2 regions of the Brevibacillus agri genome follow, and region 2 is predicted to be linked to the other one. Evidence: riboswitches for the same ligand, from Rfam matches in the RefSeq annotation. Region 2 holds a riboswitch; the other holds the start of a gene.
The links. Region 2 has a riboswitch for S-adenosylmethionine ahead of BA6348_RS00240 (homocysteine synthase). Riboswitches for the same ligand answer to the same signal wherever they lie in the genome.
Positions count from the first base shown of each region.

Region 1: another riboswitch for S-adenosylmethionine. It lies ahead of BA6348_RS12320 (homoserine dehydrogenase); the one in region 2 lies ahead of BA6348_RS00240 (homocysteine synthase).

Region 1 is NZ_CP026363.1:2,457,898-2,464,683, reverse strand. Features, by position in the region: gene BA6348_RS12335 (NUDIX hydrolase) at 1-187, opposite strand, end outside; gene BA6348_RS12330 (VOC family protein) at 230-1,036, opposite strand; gene BA6348_RS12325 (CapA family protein) at 1,114-2,253, shown strand; gene BA6348_RS26685 (hypothetical protein) at 2,407-2,562, shown strand; gene BA6348_RS12320 (homoserine dehydrogenase) at 2,629-3,891, opposite strand; SAM riboswitch class I at 3,975-4,084, opposite strand; SAM riboswitch class I at 4,228-4,335, opposite strand; cobalamin riboswitch at 4,801-5,000, opposite strand; gene BA6348_RS12315 (DinB family protein) at 5,105-5,620, opposite strand; gene BA6348_RS12310 (cyclase family protein) at 5,837-6,457, opposite strand; gene BA6348_RS12305 (Gfo/Idh/MocA family protein) at 6,444-6,786, opposite strand, start outside.
Region 2 is NZ_CP026363.1:42,132-48,917, forward strand. Features, by position in the region: gene BA6348_RS00220 (hypothetical protein) at 1-659, opposite strand, end outside; gene BA6348_RS00225 (YqzG/YhdC family protein) at 770-1,108, shown strand; gene BA6348_RS00230 (SCO family protein) at 1,109-1,732, opposite strand; gene BA6348_RS00235 (rhodanese-like domain-containing protein) at 1,858-2,169, opposite strand; SAM riboswitch class I at 2,664-2,772, shown strand; gene BA6348_RS00240 (homocysteine synthase) at 2,862-4,166, shown strand; gene BA6348_RS00245 (ArsR/SmtB family transcription factor) at 4,401-5,456, shown strand; gene BA6348_RS00250 (MFS transporter) at 5,453-6,667, shown strand; gene BA6348_RS00255 (AAA family ATPase) at 6,734-6,786, shown strand, end outside.

The DNA.
Region 1 (6,786 bases), 2.4 Mb from region 2:
TAATTTCGATGTCCAAGCCGCACTCTTCCTTCGTCTCCCGGATGGCTGCCGCCCGGATGGACTCGCCTTCCTCCACTTTTCCGCCAGGCATCTCCCAGCCGCGCCTCGGGCCTTTTATCAGCAGCACTTCCTTGCGCTCGTTGACAATGATCGCTGCAGCAGACAGTGAATGCTTAGGTACAGTCAAAGGCTTGCCTCCTTTTTTCCGGTTTCTTGCTTTTGCTGTCCGTCAAGTGAGATAAATCCCGCCGCAAATGTCGTGCGGAAGCGGCAATGCATTCGCCGCGCCGATTTTCGCGAAAAAAGGACGCTCTCCGCTCGCCGCTAACGCCTGCTGCGCCGCTCCAGGCTGCGTCGGTTCACACAGGACGATGCTTCCGCCGGGCAGCGCAAGCGACAAGCAACGCGCACCCAGTCGCTCATCCGTGAAAACTTCCCCGCCCTGCAAGCCGAACCACCGCGTCCAGTCCGCAGCAGCCGCGTCCAAATTCGCGACAGCGAAGCCGACAGCCAGAAGCTCGGCTGCTCCGTTCGGATGCGGAGCGATGATCCCGCGCTGCGTCAAATCTGCCTGGCGCTCCTCGTCTGTCTCCTGCCACTCAATCAAAAACGGCAGCTTTCGCGCAGTCTGCGGGTCTTCGGCAAACAGCATGCGCCAGCGCAATGTTTTTCCGTCGTCTCTTGTGCGGCTGCCGTCTACTGGCCCTGTCAGCTTCAGCCCAAGCGCGCGAAATCGCTCCACCCACCGATCCATTTCGCTGGTGCGCAAGGCGATTTGTCCAAGCCCTTCGCCAAGCTCGTGCTCCGCGACCAACTGCGCGATGAGCGGATTGTCGGATCGTCCGGCAACCGCCGCATCCTCGACCGCCAAAAACTCCACATACGACAAGCCAAAATAGCTGAGACTGTTCCATGTCCCCCAATGGGTGTGCCTGCCTCCCGTTACAGCGTGAAATCCGGCTTCGCGAAACAGCCGCGCTGCTTCTGCGGGCGGACGATGGACAAAATGAACCAGATGGTCAAAGGATAATTGCATCTTTTTTCGCCTCTTTTCGTAATTACCTTTATCATAGCAAAATTTAGCAGCTTTTCGTTAGCGAAGAAAGGAGAAGCATGAACGAGACGAATCACAGCCGGAGACGCTCCCGGCGAAGACAGACAAAACCAAAGTGGCTTCGGGCAGGGAAAAATACGCTGCTTTTCAGCTTGCTCGCCGTCCTCGGGGCAGGCGCTTATCTCGGCTTCACTGCGCTCGGCAAGCACGAGGCTCCCAAAGCCACTCCCGCACCAGAGCCGGTCGCTGCCCCGGAGCCGACTGTCCGGCTCAGCTTTGTCGGGGACGTCATGATGGCAGGAAATGTGGAAAACGTTTTGCTAGAAAAAGGCTACGACTACCCGTTCACGCATGTGCGCTCGCTTTTTTTGCAGGATGACTACACCATCGCCAACCTGGAGACGCCGCTTACGACGAGAGGGACTCCCGCCGACAACAAAGCGTACGTCTACAAGTCGTCCCCTTTGGCTGCGCCCGCCATGCAGGCCGCCGGAATCGACGCGGTCAATCTGGCGAACAACCACTCGATGGATCAGGGCGTAGACGGCTTGCTCGATACGTTCGCCGCGCTGGAGGAACACCGGATCGCCTATGTCGGGGGCGGAGTCGATGCCACCCGCGCCTTCGCGCCTGTTTTTGTGGAGAAAAACGGCATCAGGCTCGCCGTGCTCGGATTCAGCCGGGTCATACCGGAAGTGAGCTGGTTCGCGCAAAAAAACGGGCCGGGACTGGCGGGAACCTACGACCCCGCCTTGGCCGTCCAAGCCATCGAGCAGGCGAAAGCACAGGCTGATCTCGTCGTCGTGATCGCCCATTGGGGCAAAGAGCGCGAAGACTTTCCCGTCGATCATCAAAAAGAACTCGCCAAGGCGTACATCGACGCAGGCGCTGACCTGATCGTCGGCGGCCATCCGCACGTGCTGCAAGGCTTTGAGCAGTATCGCGGCAAATGGATCGCCTACAGCCTGGGCAACTTCATTTTCACGCGCTCGACCGAGCCGAAAACGTGGGAAACGATGGTGCTGCAAGCAAGCTGTACGAAAAACGCCGCCTGCGACCTGACAATGCTTCCGTTCCACGCCGAACTGGGACAAGCCGTGCCGATGAACGCCACAGATGGAGCCGCTTTGCGCAAGCGAATCGAATCGCTCTCGGAAAACGTCCAGATTGACGCAGAGGGCCGCGTGCGGGGAAGTTAGCATGGCATAGTATAACCCCCGTCCTATTCGCCACTTCAGCCGGAAGCCGCTCATGAAAAAACGGGCGCATCCCTGTTCTTTTGGCTGAAACCTCTCCAAGCCTTATTCGTAAACCATAGCAAGACCGCTTTTACGAGCAAAAGGAGGGAGAGCATGACAGGAGCCATCATTACCGTAGCAGCCATTGGCGTTTTTCTGCTCTCGGGCTATTTCATGACCAAATGGGAAAAAGCCGTCTTCCCGGGAAACCAGCAAAACGGCTCCGCCCCTGATCCCCCCAAGCATTCGGACAAAAACGGCAGGCAGTAGGACGCCATCCATCTGGCATTCGTCCTTGCTGCCTGCCCGTTTTTTCTTTTGCGCCGCTTTTTCGGGTTATGCCGTTTCCAGCAGCGGGAAGCAGCGGACGGACAGGCCAAAATCGCTTTTCAGCACTTCCTCGTGCTCTTCGCGAATCCCTGTTACGATCAACCCCGCGCGCAATACTCCGCCCAGATCGAATTGGACTTTCAGCTTCGTCACCGTCACGCCCGCCTCGCGCAAGAAATGCAGGACGCGATCAGGCGTCGCAGCGAGACATGAGCCTTCGAGATAACACAGCACGCGCTCGTCCTGCCATTGACTCGGCTGCGCTTCGGCCGTTTTTTCCTTCCAGGCCGGATGCGGGGTAAACGGCTGCGTCAACAAATAAGCCAAATCCTCGACAACGGCGCTTGCCGTCGGCAGCTCGCCTGCGCCTCTGCCCGTAAACAGCAGATCGCCTACGATGTTTCCGGAAAGCTGAACAGCGTTGAAAGCATCCTGAATTTGCGCCAGCGGATGAGCGACAGGCAGCATGGTCGGCTGAACCGAGAGCCGGATTCCTTGCTCTGTTTTGTGCGCCTGGGCAATCAGCTTGATCCGGTAGCCCAGCTCGTTTGCGATACGGATGTGACCAGGAGACAAATCGGCAATCCCTTTGCGCACGACATTTGCAAGCGGCAGCGATTCTCCGTACACAAGCTGCGCGAGAATGTACAGTTTGTACATCGCGTCGAATCCTTCCACGTCAGAGCGCGGATCGGCTTCCGCATACCCCAGCTCCTGCGCTTGCTTCAACACTTCCTGATAGGGGAGCTGCTCCGCTTCCATTTTCGTCAGGATGAAGTTCGTCGTACCGTTGAGAATGCCGCGCACTCCTTGAATATCGTTCGTGCGCAAAAACTGTCGCAGCACGCTCAAAATCGGGATGCCGCCTGCCACGCTCGCCTCATAGGCCAGATGGACCTGATGCCGGTTTGCCAGATCGACCAACTCTGTGCCGCGTTTGGCAAGCAGCTCCTTGTTCGCCGTCACCACGTGGCAGCCTTTTTCGATCAAGGCACGGACGTAGTCATACGTCGGCTCGACGCCCCCCATCACCTCGACGACAATGTCCACATCGCTTTTCAACACGTCCTCAAAATCCGTGGTCAAAAGCGCGGGATCTACCTGAACGGCCCGTTCTTTTTCCGAATCGCGGACCAATGCTTTGACAATTTCGATTCGCTTGCCCAATCTCGCAGCCATCTTCTCCTGCTGCGAACGAATCGTCTTGATGACGCCGCCCCCTACTGTTCCCAATCCAAGCAGCCCTACCTTGACTACACCTGCGCTCATTTCTACCACCTCATAGCAATATTTTCGTAAAAAGAAAAAACCTTCCCGCTAAGAAGAAGGTTTTGGCATCAACGAAATCCTTCTCCTTATCTCCCAGGACGCTTCCGCCCTGCAGGAATTGGCACCTTGTCACAAGCTGTGTGACGGTTGCCGGGCTTCATCGGGCCAGTCCCTCCGCCTCTCTGGATAAAGAAAACTATGAATTTTTGCTCTTTCTCGTCGAGAAAGCGGCCAAGCGAAAAGCTTATTGGAAAAGAAAGCCTTTGTTGAGCGGAAACATCAAAAAACCTTCTTCGCTAAGAAGAAGGTTCGTCATAACTGCTACGATGTACCCGCTTCTTATCTTTCGGAACGAAAACGCCCCGCAGGAATTGGCACCTTGTCGCACTACGCAACGGTTGCCGGGCTTCATCGGGCCAGACCCTCCACCTCTCTGGATAAGAACTTTGTTTGCTGTTGAGCCTATTCTAAGAAATTCCAAAGCATTCGTCAACAAAATTCTTTTTCGTTTTTAACCAGGCTAGATGCGGTCAGAAACGGTTCAGATACGGCCAAAAACGGGACAACCGTTCCGAATGTACGGTCGCCTTCACCTGGCAAAAACGCTTTCGACTTCCTCCGTACTGCAGCAAACGCAACGGACCAGCCCTTCCTCGCTTTCCCCCGACAGCTCTCGTTCTTCGACATAACCGCACCATTGACAGATGAAAAGCTGAACCATGCTGCTCCCTCCTTTGAGTTGCTCACGGTCAATCAGCGCCGATTTCCTCTCCCCAAAACAAAAGACGCATTTTCTACTGATCGAAACGAGATCCGATCGTTAGAAAATGCGCAGGCAAGCAATAGACATCCTTGTCCGTTTGCCAGTATGGCGAGTCCTCTAACACCTCCCTATCTCCCGTAGGTCCATCAGTGTTGTTGAAACAGGCAGGTCTCCTGACTTCGGGATCATCGTCTGGCGCTGCCTTCCCTGTCCAGCGGCTGGACAAGTGGCCTGTGTGCGCGAAACTCCCCTCTTACAGTGGCGGGACCGTGTCGGATTTGCACCGAGCTTCCCTATTATCCTTAGCAGCGAATCGCCGCAAGGAACCTGTTCCCCCGTATGCAATTTTGCAAATCGTTACTACCATTCTATTCTACTTTTCCTGAAAATGGTAGAATAAACAAGCGAAAGGGACGAATCAAATCAACGCGGTTCGCTTTTGCATACCGTCTACAGTGAATACCTTTCCCGCAATATGCGACAGTGATGGGCCTCATGCCCGGCAATGACATAGGCCAAAGTGCGTGCGGACAGTTTGTTGCCGTTGGCCGTCCCTGTTCGCGTCCACGCCTCCTCTGCCACTCCCCGCAACAGAGCGCGCGTCGACTGCCGAACAGCCTGATATTCTTCGAGCAAATCGGCCAGGTCGCGTTTCTGAAAAAAAGCTTGCGCAACATACGCATTTTCGTCAAATCCGACGAGCGGTGTCTGATCTCCCCGGGCAATTCGCAGCAAGCGGTAGCTCATAATCCGCTCCGTATCGATCAGATGCCCCAACACTTCTTTTACGGTCCATTTGCCCGGCGCGTAGCGATACTCCGCTTGCGCCTCGGTAAGCCCGGCATACATCTCGACGGTCTGCGCCAGTTGCTTCGCCAGTACGGCTGTCAACTCGCCTTCTGGCACTTGCTCGACATAGTAGGCAAAATACTCCCCGTATTCCTCGCGATTTGGTCGACTTGGCATGCTTTTCGCCTCCTTTGATTTTGGGAACGGTCATTCCTTTGCTGTCTGGCCTTTTCTTAGAGCATCCGGTTTTCAGATGCTCTGTGGTAACATCACGGCCGTTTTAAAGGGATAGCAAGCCAGACCCTCTGTCGCGCAAAGCAGTTGGGCATACGTATCCGTGCCCGAACCCGTACCCGAACCCGCAGCTCCCCCCTGCGAACGCTTTATTTACCTTCATCCCTGCCAGCCCTCAAACAACAGCACCCTTGCCGGAGCAGCGTCTGTGCCGACCAGCTTTAACGGGGCAGCAACCATGAAGTATTTTCCTGCGGGCACCTCGCGAAGCCGCAAGCCCTCAATCACGATCACGCCTGCGCCAAACAACGTTTTGTGGGTTGGGTGTCCTTCCTGGCTGCGCTCAATCCCCAATGCATCCGTGCCGACACCGCGCACGCCTTTTTCCGCCAAATACGCTGCGCCGTCTTGTGCCAAATAGACGAACTCGAACGAAAAAGCATCCTCCCACGAATTTTTCGTTTGAAACAGGACAAACTCTCCCGACGCAATGTCGTAACCTTCCAGCTCGGCTCGCCCGATCTTGTCTTCCACATGCGTCAGGTCGAGTACGCGGCAGTTTCCTACCAGCTTTTCCAGCGAAATGCTTTCAAACGTCTCCCCGTCCTTCACCATGTGCAGCGGCGCGTCCACATGTGTGCCAGAATGCACATCCATGTCGATTCTCGACTCGGTCACGTAGCCGTTTGTTGCAGACAAAATCTTCGGCTGCTTTTCCGGCTTGTTTTTGTACACCGTCATCCCTTCAAAAATAGGTGCGGTCACATCAAACATTTTCATCGCGTTTCGCCTCCCTGTTTTGTTCGTTCTTCCCTGTCTCCGGATGCTTGCTTCCGCGCCGCAAATCGGCCGGGAAGACGACGCCGATTTGCCTTCTCGCTTCGTCCATGACTTCCATCGTCAATCGGGAGGCTGCATGTGAATTGGTCGCCGACTCTCTGGCGCCCGCCGAAGCCAGCCGGATAAACTCCCTGATTTCGTAGTGCATCGCCTTCGGCGTCTGGGGCCTGGTCACATCCTCGATCCTGCCGTCTCGGTAGCGAATCTCGATGCGCGTCAGGTGATTGATTTTATCGATCACCATCGTGGCGTCCTCCCCCTGGATTTCC
Region 2 (6,786 bases):
ACGATTTCCCCCGCAGCGAGCTTGAGCGGCAACGCCTGTTTGTCTTCGATGACGGCCCCACTTTCGTTTTGCAGGCGAACCAAAAGCTCAATGCCCAGCGGCTGCCCCGACTGGTTCCGGACCAAAATCAGGCTGTCGTAAGGTTGGCCAGCACACCTTTTCAGACAGTCCCTTTTGCTGTAGACGAGCGTGACGTCAATCGGCTTATTGCTCGACGCCTGCACGGGCACGGCCTGCCACTTGTTTTTTACACTCTGCACAACCGAGACGTACTCCACCTTCGACATAAACGGCCCCATGCCTAAAAAAGCCCCGGCAAACAGGAGAAACAGACCAGACGACGTGGCGAGAAACAACAGATTCATTTTCCAGAACGGTTTGCGCATCACAAAGAAAAAGACGAGGTACATAATAAAAAACACGAAGACGAGGAACAGGCAAAAATAAAGAAACAGCTCCAGATCGGCTTTGGTCGGAAGCACCGGAATGCCGTACTGTACTTGCCAATACACGTTGGCAGCGAGGCAGCCTCCGTAAATCAGCAGCGCTGACACGACAGGCGGCCACCATTTTTTCCAGAAGCCGCTCCGGCGAGAGCGCAGCGCAAAAATCGCCAGGATGAGCGGAACACCAAATAAGGGAATGAGCAAGTAGTACATGAAATCCCCCGCTTTCCAAATTGTAAATATTTTCTACGAATGACATGAAAAAAAGGCTTCAAAATAGAGGGCAAGCTTGTTTTCCAATACAAAAAAGGGGGTCTTACGCCATGCAAGCCTCTGTATCCGTTCGCCTCGCGCGAAGCGTCCTGACCGCCATCGCAGCAAGCCTGCTGTTATTCTTCTTCCAGTATGCCCCTGCCTGCGCCCAGCCGCCATATGCCAAATGGGGCAGATTGGCGATGCAGGAGACGATGAAAAAATATCCGCATGCCCAGATCGTCGACTACCTGCACGTCGGGCGCACAGCAAAAACGCCCACCACGTCAGAGGAGACGTTCAAACTCTTGCTCCAGGAGGGCAATCGCAGGTGGGCGTTACTCGTGCATATTGAATTTGAAAATCAAACCGAGCATGTCGTGCAGATCACGTACGAGGAATCAGCCTGATTAGTCCGCAAGCTGCTCCATTTCCTTCAGCATCTGCTCCATGTCCATGTCGGCTGCCATGCCGTAGGCGCGGCGCATGTTTCCATCGCCATCGACGAGGAACATGCGGGCGGTATGGGCAAAGGAACCGTCAGGCTGCTTCAATACGGCAATCCCGAAATCCTTCGTCACCTTTTCCACCGCCTGGGCATCGCCGCGCAAAAACTTCCAGCCGCTCTGATCCGCCTTGAACTTCGCCGCGTACTGCTGCAACACTTCTGGCGTGTCGAAATCCGGGTCAAAGGTGATGGAAATGAACTCGACCTTGTCGCCGAACAGCTTTTTCTCCTTGAGCTGCTCTTGCAGCTTGGACATGTTGTACGTCGTCGCCGGGCAAATGTCAGGGCAGTTGGTGAACATGAACTCGACCAGCCGCACCTTGCCTTTGCCTTCCGAAAACGTAAACGAAGTGCCGTCACTGTTGTCCAACGTAAAATCGGCAATCGGCTTCATCACGGGAATCGGCTCTTTTGCCATGTATTTGTAGCCCAACACGCCTACAATCGCGAGGATAATCACGCCTGCGAGCACCGTAAACCAATGGCGCTGCAACGCGGATCCTTGTTGCTGTGCTCCCTCACTCACGATTTTCTTCCTCCCCTGCTTCTCTCATGCGTCCGCCGCTATACCGCGTAAAAGCGCATGTTTCTTTTTGTGTGGAAAACGTCTCGGCGTTGCCAGTGCGGTCGTGACCGTATGGACCGTACGGCTTACACTTCCTTCTCGCCAGGCCAAGCCAGCATGCCGCCGACCATATTGGCAGCGTCAAAGCCAAGCTCACACAAATATTCGGTCGCTCTGTGGCTGCGCGCACCGCTGCGGCACACCATGACGACCGGGATCTCCTTGTCCAGCTCGTCGATGCGATGCGGCAAAAAGCCGAGCGGAATCAGCTTGGCTTCTTTGATATGGCCTTCGTTCCACTCCTCCACCTCACGCACGTCAATCACCTGAAGCTTTTCGTTGGCCGCGAGCTTTTCCAGCAGCTCCTGCGGGGTAATTTCCTTCACGCCATGGCTCATCGCGTATGTTCCTCCTATATGTACAATCGTTTGGTCGTTTTCTGCCACTCCCATCATATCATAGGGCCATGCCATTTTCTAACGACGCGGGCGGCGAAAGCGCGGAGATATAGGGACAAATTTGTGACAGTGTGAGGGTGGGTTTGTTTTTGGACAGGGAGATGGTTGGTCGGTACAGGCGGGTGACACATTTACAAAAATAACCATTCTATATATGAAGACTACTATACAAAACAGCATTCTCTTTTTGGTTTGGAAAAAGGCGGGTGCAAGAAACGCAGAGCACCCTTGGAGTGCGGGGCATCAGCCTGCAAACCACGTCAACAAGGCGTATCACACAGGTACTTTGGACGTCATGGGAAACAGCATGAACGGGTGAGCATGAACAAATCTCTCAACGCCTCAATCCCACCAAATCCAACCTGATAACTCATTATTGATTATTGACAGCGAAGTGTGGTTTTTCATACAATTATGACAACAACTGAAGCAACAGTTCATCAAGAGCGGTGGAGGGACAGGCCCTGTGAAACCCGGCAACCAGCAAGCGTGCCTTGCGCGGTGCTAATTCCTGCAGAATCCATAGATTCTGAGAGATGAGTGCACACCCGTGTATAGCCGGAGCCTTCTTCTCCTCAGAGGAATGCTCCGTTTTTTTATCCCTAATCCCCATATATAAAGGAGAGATAAGCATGTCTGACCAGCAACAATGGAAACCGGAAACCCTCGCTGTACATGGTGGACAAGAAGTAGATCCCGTAACAGGCTCGCGCGCCGTTCCGATCTATCAGACGACTTCCTACGTCTTCCGCGACACGGAGCACGCCGCCAACCTGTTTGGCTTAAAAGAGTTCGGCAACATTTACACCCGCATCATGAATCCGACCCAGGACGCCTTTGAAAAGCGCGTGGCACTCCTGGAAGGCGGCGTCGGTGCTCTGGCAACTTCCTCTGGTCAGGCAGCGATCACCTTTTCCATTTTGAACATCGCCCAAGCCGGGGATGAAATTGTCGCATCCAGCAGCTTGTACGGCGGTACGTACAACCTTTTTGCGCACACTTTGCCGCGTCTTGGCATCAAGGTTCACTTTGTCGATCAGTCCAATCCGGAAAACTTCCGGGCGTTCATCAATGAGAAAACAAAGGCGCTCTTTTGCGAGACGATCGGCAACCCTCGCATTGACGTGGCGGACTTGCAGGCAATCGCTGACATCGCGCACGAAAACGGCGTGCCGCTGATCGTGGACAACACGTTCGCTTCGCCGATCCTGTGCCGTCCATTCGAGCATGGCGCAGACATCGTCGTCCACTCCACGACCAAGTTCATCGGCGGGCACGGCACAGCGATCGGCGGCATCATCGTCGATTCCGGCAAGTTCGACTGGAACAACGGCAAATTCCCGGGCCTGACGACACCAGACCCGAGCTACCACGGCGTCGTCTATACGGAAGCAGTCGGACTGCTCGCCTACATCATCAAGGCGCGCGTCCAACTGCAGCGCGACATCGGCGCAGCCGTGGCCCCGATCAACTCCTTCCTGTTCCTGCAAGGTCTGGAGACGCTGCACCTGCGCATGGAACGCCACAGCCAGAACGCCCTGGCCGTAGCCCAATTCCTCGCCGCGCATCCAGCGGTCGAGTGGGTCAGCTACCCTGGCCTGGAAGGTGACGCCAACTACGCGCTGGCACAAAAATATTTGCCAAAAGGCGCTGGCGCCATCCTCACCTTTGGCATTCGCGGCGGCGTGAAGGCAGGCAAAACACTGATTGAATCCGTGAAGCTGTTCTCGCACCTGGCCAACGTGGGCGATTCCAAGTCGCTCGTCATCCATCCGGCCAGCACGACGCACCAGCAGATGAATGAGGAAGAACAGGCGGCTGCCGGGGTCACGCCAGGGCTGATCCGACTGTCGGTGGGCACAGAGGCGATCGACGACATCATCGGCGATCTGGAGCAGGCATTGCAACGCGCCGTTCAACCTTCTACTGTCAACTAAGTTTGCTTTTGTCTCGTAAAAAGTGGCACGCAACTCTCGCGGGAGAGGCGTGCCGCTTTTCTTTTTTCGGGTGCTGTCTTCTGCTTGCTGCTTTCAGGCGCTCGCCCCTCTTCCTGCCACACTCAACGATTCTGGTTCGAAATCCATCTAACCAGTCATACGAAAAATATTGAATTTACAATTCAAAACATTTAGAATGAGACGTACTACAAATACTGGAAGGATGATCCCCTCTTGAAAGTATGGAACATCGGGAGCGAACGCACGACCTACGAGGTGCAATTCGCCTTTTCGCCGCTTTTTGAAGCAGCGCTGGGCATCGCCGTTGCCACTTACGAGCAGATTCATCACACGCTGGAGCAGCCGCCCGCCCACTGGCGCGAGCTAATCGAGGCGCTGCCTCCTGCTGTCCAGCGCGAGGTCGCTTACGCCAAGGCGCACAACACATGGAAGACGCTTTTGCATCTGCTTCACCAGTACCGCCAGCAGCCTTTTGCCGAGCTGAAGTCGTTTCTTGGCTACGTCAGGCAGTTGCCAGAGGAAGAGCTGCGCTACCAGGCACTGCCTTTTTTGGGCGAAGCGCAGCAAGCTTCCCGGCGAAAAGCCGCGCAAGGAAGCAGCGCCGATCGCGAACTGTTGCAGGCGGCCTGTCGCAGCCATCTCTTTTTCGAACGGTACATCGCCCATATTACTTCGGTGGACGCGGAGGAATTGCGCCAGCACCTGCTCGTGCTGATGGAAGGCTGGTATCAGGCGCACATCGAGCCGCAGGAGGAGCGCATCTGCCGCATGCTCGAACGGGAGATTGCCCAAAAGCGCGGCATGCAAGAAAAGCTCGACCCGGAAGCGCTGGTGGAATGGGCGACTGGAGCAAGCTATCCGCCTGAGCCGACTGTCACCCGCGTCCTGCTGATTCCGCAGGCGGTCTATCGCCCCTGGACGGTGCAGGCCGATGACGCAGGCTGCAAAATTTTTTACTACCCGGTTGCCGATGAAAACTTGCGCGAGCAAATCGACCCGTATCAGCCGCCGCAGACGCTGGTCCAATCCTTCAAGGCGCTCGGAGACGAGCAGCGGCTCCGCATGGCGAAAATGCTCGCAAAACAGGAGCTGACGCTGCAAGAACTGACAGAAGCGCTCCAGATGGCCAAATCGACGGTGCATCATCACTTGTCGATGCTGCGCTCCGCCCGGCTGGTCGAGACGAGCGGAACCCGCTATCGCCTGCGCAGCCAAGCTCTCTCGCAACTCCCGCTGCTACTCGGGCAGTTTCTCGACACGGACAAATGATGACAGCAGCCACGAGCACATCCGCCCTCTGGAAAGACCGCTCCTACCGCTACATCCTGCTCGGCCAGCTCACCTCCGAGCTGGGCGCCTCGCTCGGCACGCTCGCCAATAGCTGGATCATCTACCAGGTGACCGGCTCGCAGGCAGCCGTCGGGCAGATGTGGCTGCTCTACTTTGTACCATCGCTCGTCGTGCAGCTTGTGGCCGGACCGTATCTCGACCGCTATGACAAAAAACGCGTCATGCTGTTTTCGCAATGGATGCGCAGCATCGCGTTCGGCTGTTCCTTCGCCGCGATTGCGACCACGCCCGGCTCCTTGTGGCCGCTCTACTTGACCGCGCTCGTGAACGGCCTCGTCCAGCCGCTGTACGTCCCGGCAAGCCAGTCATTGCTTCCTGCTCTCGTCCCAAAAGAACAGTTGCTGCAAGCAAACGCCTATCTGGACAGCGCGCTGCGCATCGCCATGATCGCAGGTCCGCCGCTGGGCGGGGTTCTCGTCGCCAGCATCGGTGGCGATCAGGTGCTGGCATTGGTCGCCGTCGGCTATGCGCTCAGTGGAGCTTTTCTTCTCCCGTGCAAAAACGCTCCCGCCCTCCCTGCCCGGGTGGCCGAATCGTGGTTTTCCATGTTCAAAGCCGGCCTCGCGATTTTTGGGGAAAAGCCGCTGCTTCTCTATCTGAGCCTGTATTCGGCTCTCGTGCAGTTTGCGGTAGGGGTCACGCTCGTGCTCAACCTTCCGTTTGTGGCGGGAGAGCTGCACGGAACAGCCTTTCACGTCGGGTTGTTTTTGGCCAGCTATCCGTTCGGCTACTTGTTTGGGACGTTTCTCGTGCCGCGGCTGCGCAATGGACGGGAACAGCCGCTCATCATGCTAGGCTCTCTGGTCGCAGGCGGGGCGAGCTTCGTCACTCTAGGGTTTACCCATATGATCGAACTGGCGATTTTGATAGAAGTGCTGGCGGGTGTCGCCGCGCCGTTTTTCCAGTTGCACAGCACCCGTCTCTATCAGCTCCACGTCCCGCCCGCCATGATGGGGCGCGTCTTCTCCGTGCGCCTGCTGATCGTCCGCACGACCATGCCCGCAGGCATCTGGCTGGGCGGAACACTCAGCGACAGCGTCGGCGTTCGGCCCCTCTACGTCGCCATCGGCGCGTTAATTGTCGTCGCTGCCGTCGGCGGGATTACTTTACAAAAAATTTGTAAAATATAGGATATTCCATGTATAATGAAATCCAGCAACTGCCTCTCCATCCTATCTACTTAAAGGAGAATTTCCATGACTCATCCCGCTCTGGATAGCCTTTTGACTTCCGTAAATCGCGTAATCGT